Regions from separate parts of the Leifsonia sp. NPDC058194 genome, predicted to be linked through region 1. Evidence: predicted binding sites of a transcription regulator. Region 1 holds the regulator's gene; each other region holds the start of a gene.

The links. Region 1 encodes LexA, which represses DNA repair genes until DNA is damaged. Its sites were predicted from a motif close to TCGAACANNTGTTCGA; they were not measured.
Region 2: uvrA (excinuclease ABC subunit UvrA) is a predicted target of LexA. The motif match lies at 1,097-1,112, and genes of this name have one in related genera.
Region 3: ACFVU2_RS09850 (DUF6504 family protein) is a predicted target of LexA. The motif match lies at 2,027-2,042, and genes of this name have one in related genera.

Annotation. Positions count from the first base shown of each region.
Region 1 is NZ_JBHVVL010000002.1:1,008,271-1,011,540, forward strand. Features, by position in the region: gene ACFVU2_RS11620 (histidinol-phosphate transaminase) at 1-255, opposite strand, end outside; gene ACFVU2_RS11625 (LysM peptidoglycan-binding domain-containing protein) at 351-722, opposite strand; gene lexA (transcriptional repressor LexA) at 962-1,642, shown strand; gene ACFVU2_RS11635 (metallopeptidase family protein) at 1,750-2,100, opposite strand; gene metE (5-methyltetrahydropteroyltriglutamate--homocysteine S-methyltransferase) at 2,185-3,270, opposite strand, start outside.
Region 2 is NZ_JBHVVL010000002.1:707,198-710,467, reverse strand. Features, by position in the region: gene ACFVU2_RS10170 (DUF58 domain-containing protein) at 1-466, shown strand, start outside; gene ACFVU2_RS10165 (hypothetical protein) at 463-1,014, shown strand; gene uvrA (excinuclease ABC subunit UvrA) at 1,252-3,270, shown strand, end outside.
Region 3 is NZ_JBHVVL010000002.1:636,921-640,190, reverse strand. Features, by position in the region: gene ACFVU2_RS09860 (hypothetical protein) at 1-365, shown strand, start outside; gene ACFVU2_RS09855 (DUF3097 domain-containing protein) at 782-1,618, opposite strand; gene ACFVU2_RS09850 (DUF6504 family protein) at 1,718-2,008, opposite strand; gene ACFVU2_RS09845 (DUF1707 domain-containing protein) at 2,114-2,629, shown strand; gene ACFVU2_RS09840 (VIT1/CCC1 transporter family protein) at 2,626-3,270, opposite strand, start outside.

The DNA of each region.
Region 1 (3,270 bases):
CCAGCTCGCATCGAGTCCGTGGCCGAGGTAGCGCGCGAACGCCTCCCGCACGTCGGTGAACTCGCGGTCGGGGTAGCGGTTCACGCCGGTGATGGCGACCGCGACGCGCGCGACGATGTCGGCCGCGACATCCTCCGGCACCGGATGCGTGTTCTCGTTCACGTTGAGTGCGACGGGAACGGACTTCTGCGGGGCGCCGTACGGCGTCCGTCCACGCAGATCGTCACGGATCGGGAGGTCGGAGAGGGAGGTCACCCATCCATGCTAGCCATGCGAGCGAAGGCCCGATCCCACATGACGCGGCGTTCGACCAACGCGCCCGACTATCGTGCCCGACGGTCGCGCGGGAGTCAGTGCGCGTACTTGCTCGGGATGGCGAGCTGCTGCCCGGGCGACACGACGCCCGAGCCGTCCAGCCCGTTGAGCTGGACCAGGTCGGCGATGACGTCACGCGGGTCGGCGCTCGGAGCGATGCGCTCGGCGACCGCCCAGAGCGAGTCGCCCGACTCCACCGTGACGTGCTGGAAGGACACATGGGTCTGCTCGCTCGTCGCGACCGCCCCACCGCCGTTGAGGGCGAAGACCACGGCGCCGATGACCAGAGGAAGAGCGAGGAGTGCGGTGAGGACCGCACGTCCGCGGCGCGTCAGCCGCAGACGCGTACGCGCACCAGCCGGGAGAGCGGGAATCGAGTGGAATGATCCCATCGCCGTCGTGCTCATGGCCTTGACCTCCTTGTGCGACGCGGATGCGAAGCTTTGTTCCGAATGTATCTTCGAATGTTCGAAATCGCAAGACCCGGTACGCCGAGAAAATCAGCCACGGATTTCGAGACACACTCGAACACATGTTTGTTTCCGGCCGTATCGTGGATACAGTTTCGATTGTCTGGAGTTCACCTTTCCAGGCACCACCGACATTCGGGACGAGCGGATGCGGTCGAGCTCACGAAGGGACGAGCGTGTCGAACGAGAACCAGGCTCCGCGCGGGGGCACACGCCGCCGTAAGAACCTCAGCGAGAAGCAGCTCGCCATCCTCGACGTGATCCAGAAGTCGGTCAGTCAGCGGGGGTATCCGCCGAGCATGCGCGAGATCGGCGACGCCGTCGGCCTCTCCTCGCTGTCGTCGGTCACGCACCAGCTGAACCAGCTCGAGCTGAGCGGCTACCTGCGTCGCGACCCGAACCGCCCGCGGGCGCTCGAGATCCTCATCGATCTGCCGTCGCCGTCCGCGTCCGTCGACTACGAGAACCAGACCCCGGTGGGCGACGCGGCCATGGTGCCGCTCGTCGGCCGTATCGCCGCCGGCGTGCCGATCACCGCCGAGCAGCAGGTCGAAGAGGTCTTCCCGCTCCCCCGCCAGCTCGTCGGCAACGGCGATCTCTTCATGCTGAAGGTGGTCGGCGAGTCGATGATCGACGCCGCCATCACGGACGGCGACTGGGTCGTCGTCCGCCAGCAGAACACCGCCGAGAACGGCGACATCGTCGCGGCGATGCTCGACGAGGAGGCGACGGTGAAGGTCTTCCGCCAGCGCGACGGCCACACCTGGCTGCTGCCCCGCAACTCCAACTTCGAGCCCATCCTGGGCGACTTCGCCCAGATCCTCGGCAAGGTCGTCGCCGTCCTCCGCGCCGTCTGACCCACCCACGGGGTACCGCTCGACCACATTCGCGACGAAAGTCGCGTTTCCACGCCCCATACGTCACATTCGTGACGAATGTGCGCGGTGAGCCGGGGGTCAGCGCGTCAGGCCCAGCCGAGCTCCTGGAGCTTCGCGTCGTCGAGCCCGTAGTAGTGGCCGATCTCGTGCACCAGGGTCACCCGCACACAGGCGCGCAGCTCGTCGATGCTGGAGCAGCTCGCCTCCAGGTTGTTGCGGAACAGGGTGATCCGGTCCGGCAGCTCGCCGAATCCGTAGACGCCGCGCGTCGTCAGCGGGCGTCCGCTGTAGAGCCCGAACAGGCGCGGTCGGTCCACTGAGGGCTGGTCCTGGATGAGGAACGCCACGTTGTCGAGGTGTCCGACGATGGCGTCCGGCAGGGCGTCGAAGACCTCGCCCACCAGGACCTCGAACTCGGCATCCGTCATCTGCACCATGCGCCCATCCTGGCGCACGGCGACGGGGCCGCGACCCGCCGTCCGCCCAGGGCGGAACAGCGGCTCACGGCCCCGTCGGATTGATCAGGCGTCGACCGAGGCGCGCTCGCGCACGGCCCGGGTAGCCTCCAGGATGTTGCGCAGCGAGGCCACGGTCTCGTCGTAGCCGCGCGTCTTCAGCCCGCAGTCCGGGTTGACCCACAGCTGGCGGCCCGGGATCGCGTTCAGCGCGGTCTCGAGCAGTTCCGTGACCTCCGCGACGGAGGGCACACGCGGCGAGTGGATGTCGTAGACACCCGGGCCGATGCCGTGGTCGAAGCCGGAGGTCTGGATGTCGTGCACGACCTCCATCCGGCTGCGCGCGGCCTCGATGCTGGTCACGTCCGCGTCCAGGTTGCGGATCGCGTCGATCACCACGCCGAACTCCGAGTAGCAGAGGTGCGTGTGGATCTGCGTCTCGTCCCGCACCCCGGCGGTCGCGAGGCGGAACGAGCCGACGGACCAGTCGAGGTAGGCGTCCTGCGCTGCGCGCTTCAGCGGGAGCAGCTCGCGCAGCGCCGGCTCGTCGACCTGCACGACCCGGATGCCCGCGCTCTCGAGGTCCTCGATCTCGTCGCGCAGGGCGAGCGCCACCTGACGGGCCGTCTCGCCCAGCGGCTGGTCGTCGCGCACGAACGACCAGGCGAGGATCGTCACCGGGCCGGTCAGCATCCCCTTGACCGGCTTCTCGGTCAGGCTCTGCGTGTAGGTGGACCAGTCCACCGTGATCGGCTTCGGGCGCGACACGTCGCCCCACAGGATCGACGGGCGCGTGCAGCGCGAGCCGTAGGACTGCACCCAGCCGTTCCGCGTCACCGCGAACCCGTCGAGGTTCTCGGCGAAGTACTGCACCATGTCGTTGCGCTCGGGCTCGCCGTGCACGATGACGTCGATGCCGATCTCCTCCTGGAGGTCGACGACGCGCTTGATCTCGGCCTGCATCCGCGCAAGGTACTCCGCCTCGGTGATGAGCCCTGCGACGAGCTGGGCGCGGGAGCGGCGGATGTCGCCGGTCTGCGGGAACGAGCCGATGGTCGTCGTCGGGAGGAACGGCAGCGCGAGGGCGGCGTCCTGTGCGGCCAGACGGTCCTCGTAGGCGCCGCGGCGGAAGTCCGCCTCGGTGAGCGCGGC
Region 2 (3,270 bases), 300 kb from region 1:
CGCTGCCGGCGACCGCGTCGGGTTCGACGACCTGGCGGCCCCGTCGCGGGCGCTGCCTCCCCGCGCGGGTGCTCGTCATCGGCACGCCGTGCTGCGGTCGATCGAGACGACGGCGGCGCGCGGCGCCGTGGCCGAACGGGTGCGTCCACCACGCCTCGCGCCGGGCGCCCTGGTGTACATCCTGTCCACCTTCCTCGACGACCAGCCCGTTCGCCTCGCGCTGGCTTGGCGAGCCGCCGGGCATCGCGTGATCGTGGTGGACGTGCTGCCGGTGCCGACGACCGGCGGACTGGCCGAACGGGACCGGATCGCGCTGCGACTGGTCTCCGCCGAGCGGGACGTCCGGTTCCAGCGACTCGCGGCGGCGGGCGCGGAGCTGCTGGTGTGGGCGTCGGCGGACCGGGACGCGCGCCTGAAGCGGCTGGCAGCGCCGCAGCGCCGGGCGGTCTCGGGGAGGCCGGCATGAGCCGCTCGCCAACCGCCGCGGACGGCCGGGGCCGTGTGCGGAGCGTCGTCCCCGGACTGCCCCGCACCGTGCCGGGGTGGATGCTCCGCGTCGCGTTCGCCGCGGTCGCCCTCCCGCTCGCGCTGACGGCCGCGCCGAGCGGGCCGTGGCCGGTGCTCTGCGTCGTCCTCGTCTCCCTGACGATCGCGATGCCGCGGTGGCGGACGGCGTGGCTGCTCGTCGCGGTGCTGGCGTTCTCAGCGCTGCTGGAGCCCGCCACGGGAGTATCCGTGCGCATCCTGGGCCTCATCGCGGGGGTGCACGCCCTGCACCTCCTGGCGGCGTGGATGCTCGCCGTGCCGGCCCGGGCCCGGCTGCAGCCCGCCGCGCTGCTTCCCGGGGCGCGCCGGTTCCTGGTCGTCCAGGTCCCGGCGCAAGCGGTCGCCGTCGCGATCCTCGCCCTCCGGCAGCCGGCAACGGGCGGGCTGTCCGCGATCGCGGCCGGGATCGCCGTCCTGGCCCTGGCCGTCGCGCTCGGGACCGTGCTCCTGCGCCGGTCGCGCGCCTGACCCGAGGACGCCCGTCGCCGATGTCGGTGGTCGCGCCTAGACTCGCGCGTGCGGACCGGCGTCCGCCGCGGGCGCGCTAGAATCGAACACAACTTCGAAAGAACGACGCCCGTGCGCGGACGGCGAACATCGGTCGAGCGGCCAGGGATTTAGCGGAGAATGGGACGAGTGAGCATTCAGGGGCAGGGCATTCAGGGGCAGAACCTCCAGGGTCACGCGACCCACGGGCAGGGGAGCATCGGCCGGACGACGGGTTCGCATCTCAGCGTCCGCGGCGCCCGTGTGCACAACCTCCACGACGTCGATCTCGACATCCCACGCGACTCGCTGGTGGTCTTCACGGGCCTCTCGGGGTCGGGCAAGTCGTCGCTCGCCTTCGACACGATCTTCGCGGAGGGCCAGCGCCGCTACGTCGAGTCGCTCTCCGCCTACGCGCGGCAGTTCCTCGGCCAGGTCGACCGCCCCGATGTGGACTTCATCGAGGGGCTGAGCCCGGCGGTCTCCATCGACCAGAAGTCGACCAACCGCAACCCGCGGTCGACGGTGGGGACCATCACCGAGATCTACGACTACATGCGCCTGCTCTGGGCGCGCATCGGGGTGCCGCACTGCCCCGTCTGCGGCGAGAAGATCCAGCGCCAGACCGTTCAGCAGATCGCCGACCAGCTCATGGAGCTCGAGGCCGGGACGCGCTACATGGTCGTCAGCCCGGTCGTGTCGCAGAAGAAGGGGGAGTTCGTCGACCTCTTCAAGGAGCTCGCCGCGAGCGGGTACTCGCGCGCCCTCGTCGACGGCGAGATGATCCAGCTCTCGGAGCCGCCCACGCTCAAGAAGCAGTACAAGCACGACATCTCGGTCATCGTGGACCGTCTCGTCGCCGGACCGGACATCCTGACCCGCCTCACCGACTCGCTCGAGACCGCACTGCGGCTGACCGACGGCCTCGTGCAGGTCAACTTCGTCGACCGCGAGGGCCCGGAGGCGTGGCAGTCGTTCAGCGAGAAGCTCTCGTGCCCGAACGGCCACCCGATCCAGCTCACCGAGATCGAGCCGCGCACGTTCTCGTTCAACGCGCCGTTCGGCGCCTGCCCGGAGTGCTCCGGCCTCGGCACCCGCATGTCGGTCGACGACGACCTGCTGCTCGGCGACGACACCCAGAGCATCGCCGAGGGTGTCATCGTGCCGTGGACGACGCAGGGCAAGGGCCTCTTCAACTACTACGAGAAGCTCCTCGCCGGCCTCGCGCGCGACCTGAAGTTCTCGCTCGACACCCCGTGGAAGAAGCTGCCGGACACCGTGAAGGACGCCGTGCTGCACGGCGACAACTTCGAGGTGAAGGTGCGGTGGAAGAACCGCTACGGCCGTGAGATGTCCTACACCTCCGGCTTCGAGGGCGTGGTGCCGTACATCGAGCGCCAGTACCTGCAGGCCGAGACGGACACCCAGCGCGCCCGCTGGGCCGAGTACCTCCGCGAGGTGCCGTGCCCGGTCTGCAAGGGCAAGCGGCTCAAGCCCGAGGTGCTGGCCGTGCTCGTTCACGGCGCGAGCATCGCGGACGCCTCGCAGCTCAGCCTCAGCGACGCGCGCTCGTTCATGGAGAAGCTGCACCTGACCGAGCGGGAGCAGAAGATCGGCGCGCAGGTGCTGCGCGAGATCAAGATCCGCCTCGACTTCCTCATCCAGGTCGGCCTGAGCTACCTCGACCTCTCCCGCGCGGCCGCCTCCCTCTCCGGCGGCGAGGCGCAGCGCATCCGTCTGGCGACCCAGATCGGCTCCGGTCTGACCGGTGTGCTCTACGTCCTCGACGAGCCGAGCATCGGCCTGCACCAGCGCGACAACCGGCGCCTGATCGACACCCTGGTCGCGCTCCGCGACCTCGGCAACACGCTGATCGTGGTCGAGCACGACGAGGACACCATCCGCACCGCCGACTGGATCGTCGACATCGGTCCGGGAGCGGGCGTCAACGGCGGCCATGTCGTGCACTCGGGCTCGTACGACGAGCTGCTCGCGAACACCGACTCGCTGACCGGCGACTACCTGGCCGGGCGGCGCGAGATCCCGATCCCGGCGAAGCGCCGCAAGATCGACAAGAAGCGCGTGCTGCGCGTGGTGGACGCCGAGGCGAACAACCTCAAGAAGGTGACGGTCGACTTCCCGCTCGGTGCGTTCGTCGCAGTGACGGGAGTCTCCGGCTCCGGCAAGTCGTCGCTCGTGAACGACATCCTCTACCGGGTGCTCGCCAACAAGCTCAAC
Region 3 (3,270 bases), 370 kb from region 1:
ACCAGCTGACCCGGTCGAACACGTCGGGTGCCGGTCGTGGGGTGTCCGGTGGTGTGGCGTCGTATTCGTATGACCGTGCCGGGAACCGGGTGTCGCAGTCGGTGGCGGAGACGACCGCGAACGTGTTCGACGGCACGAGCATGCCGCAGTCGACGAGTTCGACCCAGGGCACCACGACGTTGGTGCGGGATGCTGCGGGCGCGCTGGCCGAGCACGTCACCGCATCCGGTGAGGCGACCTGGGACCTGCTGGACGGTCTGGGCTCGACGATCGCCGGCATCACCGGCGCATCGATCACCCAGTTGGCGTCGTGTGACGATTGGGGCGGCCAGGCGTTCGAGTCAAACGGGTGGGACGCCCCATGAGTCTGATCGACGCGATCGCAATTCCTGAGCGCACCCGCACCCTCCGCTCGGGTTGGAATCCACGTTCGTTGCTCCTGAAGTGACCATTGGCAACGTCAACGCTGTGCGACCAGGCCTGCACTCGGCGAAGTACCTGCAAAGCAGACCCCGGAGATCGACAGCCTCGACCTCGCAGGGAGACCGTCTCGTCCACTGAATGTCGGCACGACGCCCACGCAAATGGCGGCGGCAGGACCGAGTGGGAGGCCTCGATCGGGTTGGCTTGGTGCGGGGAAACCGGGGGAGCCCTGTGGCATCGGAGCACTTCGAGATGCGAGCGAGGGGACACACCTGGGGCGGTGATTCGATCGCAGCCACAGGGCTCAGGCCCAGCCCCCTGCGCCGCGCGTTCGCAGCCCGCTCAGCGCCCGCTGAACCTACGCCGGCTCGGTCACGAAGTCGATCAGGTGCTCCACGCGGCCGAGCAGCTCCGGCTCGAGGTCGGCGAAGGTGCGCACCTGGCCCAGGATGCGCTTCCACGCCCGGGCGATGTCGGCCTGGTTCTCGTGGGGGAGGCCGAGTGCCGCGCAGATCCCGCGCTTCCATTCGATCGAGCGGGGGATCGACGGCCACGCCTCCAGGCCGACCCTGGCCGGCTTCACGGCCTGCCAGATGTCGATGAATGGGTGACCGACCACGAGCACGTGCGCCCCGAACGGGCCGCGCGCGACCGTCTCGGCGATCCGGCTCTCCTTGGAGCCCGGTACGAGGTGGTCCACCAGCACGCCGATCCGGCGCTCCCGGGTGGGAGCGAACTCGCGCACGATCGCGTCCAGGTCGTCCACACCCTCCAGGTACTCGACGACGACGCCCTCGACGCGCAGATCGTCTCCCCACACACGCTCGACGAGCTCGGCGTCATGCCGCCCCTCGACGAAGATGCGGCTCGCTCGCGCGATACGCGCCTTCTGCTCACCGACGGCGAACGAACCCGACGCCGTGCGCCCGGTGCCGCCGCTCGCGCGCTTCGGGACGACGAGCCGCACGGGCTCACCGTCGATCAGGAACGCGGATCCGAGCGGGAAGACGCGCTTGGTGCCGAAGTAGTCCTCCAGCTCGATGGTCTGCGCCTCCAGGCGGGTGACCGCCCCGCAGAAGCCGGTGGCGGCCTCCTCGACCACGAGGTCGCGCACGGCCTCGACATCGGGGACGGGCTTGCGCCCGGCCGTCTTCCATCCCGGTGCGAGCACATCGGATCCGTAGCGGTCGTCCATCACCCCAGGAGGCTATGCGATACCGCCGGACGACGGCGGGAGGCACGCCCGCCCGCGGCGACGCCCGCCCGCTGAACCCGCCCGGTGCGATCGCAGCGGTCAGTCGAAGACCCGCACCAGCCGCCACGTGCGGTCCACGGCGTCGTGCCGCACATCGAACACGTGGGCGACCCCGGAGTCGCTGGTCGCCTGGAACCGCCAGCCGCCGATCTCGCGCGGGAGCGCGCCCACGTCGTAGCGGTGCTCCCCGAACGGCCGCCACCACGCCGGCGCGACCGCCCAGACGGTCGGCATGTCACTCACGCGGTAACGGGTGGAACGCCAGACCAATCGCAGCGGGATGCCGTCGTCGGTCGTCCACACGGCGACCGCTTCGTCGACGTCGGTCATCGCAGTCACCTCCTCGATTCGAACGAATGTTCGAATGTGAGTGTAGACCGGACGGCCGACACGCGCATCCTGTACCGTGCGTCCCACCCCTGGCATACTGGCCGCATGACCGACCTCAACGACCCGTCCGGCGCGTCGCTGCGCCTCAGCACCGACGAGCGCGAGCGTGCCGTTGCGGCATTGCAGTCGCATGCGGCGGCGGGGAGGCTCGACGACGCCGAGCTGCAGTCGCGTGTCGCGTCGGCCCGCTCGGCCGTCACACGCGGCGATCTGGCCCCGTTGTTCGCCGATCTGCCCGGTGGCCTGCACCTCGACGACCACGCGGGACGGCCCGCTCAGGCTCAGCCCGCCCAGCCGACGCAGCCCGCCCCGCCGGTCCCGCCGGCGGCGGCCTACGACCCGGGCGCGACGTACGCCCCCGGCGACCCGTACGCGGACCAGCGCTATCGGCCGACGAACCGCTGGGGGCTCCTCGTCGTCTCAGTGATGCCGTTCATCGCAGTCATCTTGTTCTTCGTGACGAGCGGGATCTGGGGCTACCAGTACAGCTGGCTGTGGTTCCTGCTCATCCCGCTCGCGGGCGCCCTGGTCTACGGGATCGACGGCCCGCGGAGGCGTTAGCCCAGCGCGGTCCCGAACAGCAGTCCGAGCAGGTAGGTCGCCGCAGCGGCGCCGAAGCCGATCGCGAGCTGGCGCAGCGCGCGCTTCAGCGGCGACCCGCCCGACAGCAGGCCGACGACGGCGCCGGTCGCCAGCAGCACGATGCCGACCAGGCCGGCGGACACGAGCACGGCCGTGGTGCCGCCGAGGCCGAAGAGGTAAGGGATGATCGGCACGAGCGCGCCGGAGGCGAAGAAGCAGAAGCTCGACAGGGCGGCGCTCCACCCGTTGCCGACGGCCTCGTGCTCGTCCACCTCCGGTGCCGCCGCGGTCCCGGCCGCCACGTCGCCGACGGGGATCTCGCTCGTGTACGCCTGCAGAGTCTGCAAGGTCTCGCGGGCCCGGGCGGCGGCATCCTCCGCTGACATGCCCCGGGCGCGGTAGACGAGCGTCAGCTCGTTCGCATCGACGTCGAGGTGCGGGAGGGCGGAGCGCGTCGCCGGGTTGGGGCTCGACGCCTCCAGCAGCTCGCGCTGGGAGCGTACCGAGACGTACTCGCCCGCACCCATCGAGAGGGCGCCGGCGAGCAGACCGGAGACTCCCGTCAAGAGCACCACGTGCGTCGCCACCCCGCTCGCGCTCACGCCGAGGACGAGGGCGAG